3 regions of the Streptomyces sp. NPDC096048 genome follow, and region 1 is predicted to be linked to each of the others. Evidence: riboswitches for the same ligand, from Rfam matches in the RefSeq annotation. Region 1 holds a riboswitch; each other region holds the start of a gene.

Region 1 (2,260 bases):
CGCGCCGGCGGGCAGCCGTGAGCCGTCGTCCAGGACGACGACGTGACCGGGCTCCCCGGGGCCGCCGGGCTCCACGCGCTCCACGCGCGCGTGTGTGCGCAGTACGGCGCCCGAGTCGGCGTACCAGCCGGTCATCGGCGCGGCGACCTCGGCGGGCAGCGCGCCGGCGAGGGGCCGGTCGGCGGCCTCCACGACGGTCACGGCGCAGCCCGCCTCGCGCGCGGCGGTGGCGAACTCGGCGCCGATCCAGCCCGCGCCGACGACCACGATGTCGTGCTGCCGGGCGAGCACCGGGCGCAGCCGTTCGGCGTCGTCGAGGGTACGCAGCAGGTGAACGCCGGGGACGCCCTCCGCTCCGGGCAGCCGGATCGGTTCGGCGCCGGTCGCGAGGACGAGGACGTCGTACGGCACGGGTCCGTCGGAGGTGTCCAGGACGTGCGCGTCGGGGCGGACGCCCAGGGCCTCGCGGCCGAGCCGCAGGGTGATGCCGAGTGCTTCGAAGTCGACGTCGAAGGCCGAGCCCTCGGCCGTGCCGAGCAGGACGGCCTTGGACAGCGGGGGACGGTCGTACGGCTGGTGCGGCTCCGCGCCGATCAGGGTCACGGTGCCGGTGAAGCCCTGCTCCCGCAGCGCGACGGCGGTCTGCACCCCCGCCATGCCCGCGCCCACCACGACCACGCGGCGCTCCGCGTCCGCTCCCCGTTCCCCGGTCTGCTCCTGCGTCTGCTCGCTCACCTGATCACCTTAGACACCGACGATCCGTCAGTCAGTGCTCGCGTTCGGTGACCTGCTCCACAACGCTCGTCCCGCTGCCCCGCCGCGACTCCCACTCCCAGGTCTCGTCCAGGCGCACCCGCCCGTCCGGCAGCTCGACGACAGTCGACACGCAGTGCCCCGACGACGTACCTCCGTCGGTCTTGAGCTGCACGTACCGGAAGTCGAGGCGGTCGCCCTCCCTGGTGCCCACCAGACGGCCGCGGACGACGTCACCGCCCGCGTACTCGGCCCATACGGCGCCGTCCTGCTCGTGGTAGGTGAACCGGGTCCGCGTACCCACCTGGCCGGGCGCCTGGTCGGCGACGGGGGCGAGAACGAGACCGTCGAGTGAACGCGCCACGGGCGGAGGCTCCCTTACAAGTGCGGTGCGCTGCGGGCTAGGGTGGCCAACGTAAAGCACTCGCGGGAGCCCGGACGCACCGGGCTGAGAGGGAGGCTGGCGGCCTCCGACCGTACGAACCTGATCCGGGTCATGCCGGCGAAGGGAGGGGCTGGACGCCCATGTCGTCACCACCGACTTCCGCTTCCGTGTCCAGATCTGCCGCGACGCACGCGACGGCCGCGACGCATGCGACGGCCGCCACGCACGCGACGGCCGCGCCGTCGCTTACGCCGGACGTCCTCGTCGTCGGCGGCGGGATCATCGGCCTGGTCACCGCCTGGCGGTCCGCGCAGCGCGGGCTCGCCACGGCCCTCGTCGACCCCGAGCCGGGTGGCGGGGCCGCCCAGGTGGCCGCCGGGATGCTGGCCGCCGTGACGGAGCTGCACTACGGCGAGCAGACACTGCTCGCGCTGAACCTCGCCTCGGCCCGCCGCTACCCGGAGTTCGCGGCCGAGCTGGCCGACCTCACGGGCCACGACCTCGGTTACCGCCGGTGCGGCACCCTCGCCGTCGCGCTGGACGCCGACGACCGGGCCCACCTGCGGGAACTGCACGCGCTGCAGCAGCGGTCGGGCCTGGAGTCCGAGTGGCTGACGGGGCGCGAGTGCCGGCGACTGGAGCCGATGCTCGCGCCGGGTGTGCGCGGGGGGCTCCGGGTGGAGGGCGACCATCAGATCGACCCGCGGCGCCTCGCCGGCGCCCTCGTGGCCGCCTGCGAACGCGCGGGCGTCGTCTTCCACCGGGCGTGGGCCGACCGGCTCACCGTCGTGCGCGGCGGCGAGCGGGCCACGGGTGTCGTCACGGCCGACGGCACCGCGCTGGGGGCCGGGCAGGTGGTGCTGGCCGGCGGCAGCCTGAGCGGACGGCTCACGGGCGTCCCGGACGACGTCCTGCCGCCGGTGCGGCCCGTGAAGGGGCAGGTGCTGCGGCTGACGATGCCGCGGACGCACGGGCCGCTGCTGAACCGGACGGTGCGCGCCGTGGTGCGCGGCAACCCCCTCTACCTGGTGCCCCGGGAGAACGGCGAGCTGGTCGTCGGTGCCACCAGCGAGGAGCTGGGCTGGGACACCACGGTCACCGCGGGCGGCGTCTACGAGCTGC
Region 2 (2,260 bases), on a different contig from region 1:
GAACGCCTCGGGAATCCGCGCGCCCTCCCGCACCGGGTAGACGAACATGTTCAGCGGCAGGTCCTCCTGGAACTCCCTGCCGATGAGGAAGTCGAGGAGTGCCTTGCCGCCCTCGGGGTTCCCCGCGTTGCTCAGCAGACCCGCGTACTCGACCTGACGGAAGCAGGTGCCGGTGGCGACGCCCGTCGGCGCGGTGGTCGGCTGCGGGTCGGCGTAGATGACCTCGGCGGGCGGGGACGAGGCGTAGGAGACGACGAGCGGGCGGTCGCCCTTGGCCTCCTTGCCGCCGGCCGAGCCGGAGAACTCCTCGTTGTACGCCTGCTCCCAGCTGCCGACGACCTTGACGCCGTTCGCCTTCAGCTTCTTCCAGTAGTCCTCCCAGCCCCGGTCGCCGTAGTGGGCGGCGGTGCCGAGCAGGAAGCCGAGGCCGGGCGAGGAGCTGCCCGCGTTCTCGGTGACGAGCAGGTCCTTGTACTCGGGCTTGACCAGGTCGTCGAAGGAGTCCGGCGGGGTCAGCTCGCGCTTGCTGAAGTACGCCTTGTCGTAGTTGACGCAGACGTCGCCGGTGGTGACGGGCGTGACCCGGTGCTGGTCCTGGTCGGCCCGGTACTCGGGGAGGACCAGGTCGGAGCCCTTCGCCTCGTACGGCTGGAACAGCCCGTTGTCGAGCGCGCGGGACAGCAGCGTGTTGTCGACGCCGAAGAGGACGTCGCCCTGGGGGTTGTCCTTGGTGAGGATGGCCTTGTTGACGGCCTGCCCGGCGTCGCCGTCCTCCAGCACCCGGACCTTGTAGCCGGACTTCTTCTCGAACGCGGCGATGACGTCCTTCGACGCGGCCCACGAGTCGTGGCTGACGAGGGTCACGGTCTTGGACCCGCCGGAGCCCTGACCGTCGCCGTCGGACGACGATCCGCAGGCGGCCAGGCCGCCGACCATGCCGAGCGCTACGGCCACGACGCCGGCCTTCTTGGTGATGCTCACTGAATTCCTCCTGGGTGACCAGGAGAAGACGCGGCCCCGCCCGGAACCCCTGGCGAGGGTCCCGGGCAGGGCGCAACAGCTCGAGTGGTGACCGATCTCCCTACCCAGAATGACCTGGGCCAGGTTCGGAGGGTCTGCGGCCGGTGCCGCACTCTCAGCGCTGTGGCGCTCCCCTGTCGGAATATGAAGATGTAGTTCCGTATGACATATCACGTATGACGTATGCGACTGTCGTACGACGATGTGCTGACGTCGGTCAGGTTACCGCTCGCTCGCGGCGAGCTGACCACACGCCCCGTCGATCTCCTGCCCACGGGTGTCCCGGATCGTCACCGGCACACCATGCGCCGCGATCGCCGCCACGAACGCCTTCTCGTCCTCGGGCCGCGACGCGGTCCACTTCGAGCCGGGCGTGGGGTTGAGCGGGATGAGGTTGACGTGCACGGGCCGGCCCTTGAGCAGCCGCCCGAGCCGGTCGCCGCGCCATGCCTGGTCGTTGATGTCCCGGATCAGCGCGTACTCGATCGACAGCCGCCGGCCCGACCGCTCCGCGTACTCGAACCCGGCGTCCAGCACCTCGCGCACCTTCCAGCGCGTGTTGACGGGGACGAGGGTGTCGCGCAGCTCGTCGTCGGGGGCGTGCAGCGAGATGGCGAGGCGGCATTTGAAGCCCTCGTCGGCGAAGCGGTGGATCGCCGGGACGAGGCCGACCGTGGAGACCGTGATGCCGCGCTGGGAGAGGCCCAGTCCGTCGGGCTCGGGATCGGTGAGACGTCGGATGGAACCGACGACGCGGTTGTAGTTGGCGAGGGGCTCGCCCATGCCCATGAACACGATGTTGCTCAGCCGGGCCGGGCCCCCGGGGACCTCGCCGTCCCGCAGGGCGCGCATTCCGTCCACGATCTGGTGCACGATCTCGGCGGTGGACAGGTTCCGGTCCAGGCCCGCCTGTCCCGTGGCACAGAACGGGCAGTTCATGCCGCAGCCCGCCTGGGAGCTGATGCACATGGTCACCCGGTCCGGGTAGCGCATGAGGACGGACTCGACGAGCGTCCCGTCGAACAGCTTCCACAGCGTCTTACGGGTGGTGCCCTGGTCGGTCGACAGATGCCGCACGACCGACATCAGCTCGGGCAGCAGCGCCTCCCGGAGCCCCTGGCGGGACCCGGCGGGAATGTCGGTCCACTGCTCGGGATCGTGCGCGTACCGCGCGAAGTAGTGCTGCGAGAGCTGCTTCGCACGGAACGGCTTCTCGCCGATCGCGGCGACGGCCTCCTTG
Region 3 (2,260 bases), on a different contig from region 1:
ACCGCCACGGCCAGCGGGTTCGACCCTTGCAGGATCGCGGGCAGGATGAAGAAGTTCAGCAGCAGGAAGCTGATGGCCAGCGAGACCAGGGCCATGAGACCCCGCAGCCGTCCGACGACCACGACGGCGAGCGCGAAGATGCCGGCGAGCAGGGCCAGCGGCAGTCCGCGGTTGATGTCGGTCACCGAGTACTGCAGGTCCTTCGGCGCGGAGGGCTCGTAGGCGACCACCACCTTCTGGCCCTCGTGCAGCTGCCGTGACTGGTCCGGCTGGACGATCTCGGTGAACGTACGGCCCTTGTCCTTGCCGGTGTCGACACGGATCGTCGCCCGCTTGCACTCGCCCTGCGCCTGCTGCACCGCGGAGGAGCCCTCGGCGGTGGAGGTGTCGCCGGTCGGGGGGACGCCCGAGGCGTTGACGGACTGACAGCTCAGCTCGACCACCTTGGTGACGGTGGCGTCCTGCGTCTGCCGGTCGAAGCCGACCCCGGTGCGTTCATGCGGCGGCGCACCGCCGGGCCACAGCAGCGCGAGTCCGACCAGCACCGCCGCGGCGAACGGGATGAGGACCGCGGCGATGACCTTCCGCAGGTGGCGGGAGACGGGCGCGGCCGGACCGTGGCTGTGGGAGTGCCCGTGCCCACCGTGCCCGCCGTGCCCAACGTGCCCGCCGTGCCCACCGTGCCCGCCGGGGCCGCTGTGCCCACCGGAACCGCCGTGCCCGCCGTGCCCACCGGAACCGCCGGGGCCGTCACCCGCCCCGGGGCCGCCGCCCGTGTCATGTCTGCCGCCGCCCGCGCCGTGAGCGCTGGAAGGAGCGGGGCCGGCCGCGCGGCCGGTGCCTTCCTCGGAGCCCGGTCCGCGGCGGGGTTCGTGCGGTGGAAACGGGGGATGCTGCGGTGTGGTCACCGACCGATCATCGCAAGAACGAGGGGGGCCCTCTGTTCACCGCGCCCGAATTGGCGCTAGCGTGGAGGCACCTTTGTACACGCGGGAGCTCGGAGCACCGGGCTGAGAGGGCGCTGACCTCCGTCCCAGCGATGTTTCACGGGAAACGTCACCGAATCCGAGTGACGTATCCCACGAAGCGTCGACAGACGGAAGCCGCTGCGTCGACCGCCGAACCTGTTACCGGGTAATGCCGGCGTAGGGAGTAGGTCTCATGACCATCAAGGACGCACGCACGCCTGCCTCCACGCAGAACTCCGCCCAGGAGGAGACCACGGAGGCCGGGAAGTCCATCGGCTGGCACAAGGCGTACGTCGAGGGTTCGCGCCCCGACCTGCGGGTGCCGGTCCGTCAGGTGCACCTCACCAACGGGCAGTCGGTCACGCTGTACGACACTTCGGGCCCGTACACCGATCCGCTCGTCGACACGGATGTCCGCAGGGGACTGTCGCCGCTGCGGGAGAACTGGATCATCGCCCGCGGCGACACCGAGGAGTACGCGGGCCGTCCCGTCCGTCCAGAGGACGACGGAATCAAGCACACCTCTCCGCGCGGCGGACTGCGCAACCTCGACGCAGTCTTTCCCGGACGGCCGCGCCAGCCGCGCCGGGGGAGGGACGGCAGCGCGGTGACGCAGCTCGCGTACGCACGCCGGGGCGAGATCACGCCGGAGATGGAGTACGTGGCCGTCCGGGAGAACGTCTCGCCGGAAGTGGTCCGCGAGGAGATCGCGGCGGGCCGTGCCGTGCTGCCCGCCAACGTCAACCACCCGGAGATCGAGCCGATGATCATCGGCAAGCGGTTCCTGGTGAAGGTCAACGCCAACATCGGCAACTCGGCGGTGACGTCCTCCATCGAGGAGGAGGTCGACAAGATGACCTGGGCGACCCGGTGGGGCGCCGACACGGTCATGGACCTGTCCACCGGACGCAACATCCACACCACCCGCGAGTGGGTGCTGCGCAACTCCCCCGTCCCCATCGGCACCGTGCCGCTCTACCAGGCCCTGGAGAAGGTCGACGGACGTGCCGAGGAACTGACCTGGGAGATCTACAAGGACACCGTCATCGAGCAGGCCGAGCAGGGCGTGGACTACATGACGGTCCACGCGGGCGTGCGCCTGGCGTACGTACCGCTGACCGCGAACCGCAAGACGGGCATCGTCTCGCGCGGCGGCTCGATCATGGCGGCGTGGTGCCTGGCACACCACAGGGAGTCGTTCCTGTACGAGAACTTCGAGGAGCTCTGCGAGATCCTCGCCGCCTACGACGTCACGTACTCCCTCGGCGACGGCCTGCGCCCGGGCTCCATCG

Evidence for each region. Region 1 has a riboswitch for thiamine pyrophosphate ahead of thiO (glycine oxidase ThiO). Riboswitches for the same ligand answer to the same signal wherever they lie in the genome.
Region 2: linked by a shared signal. The riboswitch ahead of ACIQ6R_RS30235 (thiamine ABC transporter substrate binding subunit) and the one ahead of thiO (glycine oxidase ThiO) in region 1 are both predicted to bind thiamine pyrophosphate.
Region 3: linked by a shared signal. The riboswitch ahead of thiC (phosphomethylpyrimidine synthase ThiC) and the one ahead of thiO (glycine oxidase ThiO) in region 1 are both predicted to bind thiamine pyrophosphate.

Annotation. Positions count from the first base shown of each region.
Region 1 is NZ_JBIWGG010000003.1:389,276-391,535, forward strand. It holds gene ACIQ6R_RS09715 (NAD(P)/FAD-dependent oxidoreductase) at 1-735, opposite strand, end outside; gene ACIQ6R_RS09720 (hypothetical protein) at 767-1,117, opposite strand; TPP riboswitch at 1,170-1,281, shown strand; gene thiO (glycine oxidase ThiO) at 1,306-2,260, shown strand, end outside.
Region 2 is NZ_JBIWGG010000012.1:66,053-68,312, forward strand. It holds gene ACIQ6R_RS30235 (thiamine ABC transporter substrate binding subunit) at 1-981, opposite strand, end outside; TPP riboswitch at 1,061-1,166, opposite strand; gene rlmN (23S rRNA (adenine(2503)-C(2))-methyltransferase RlmN) at 1,243-2,260, opposite strand, start outside.
Region 3 is NZ_JBIWGG010000007.1:191,179-193,438, reverse strand. It holds gene ACIQ6R_RS20840 (YibE/F family protein) at 1-908, opposite strand, end outside; TPP riboswitch at 980-1,169, shown strand; gene thiC (phosphomethylpyrimidine synthase ThiC) at 1,162-2,260, shown strand, end outside.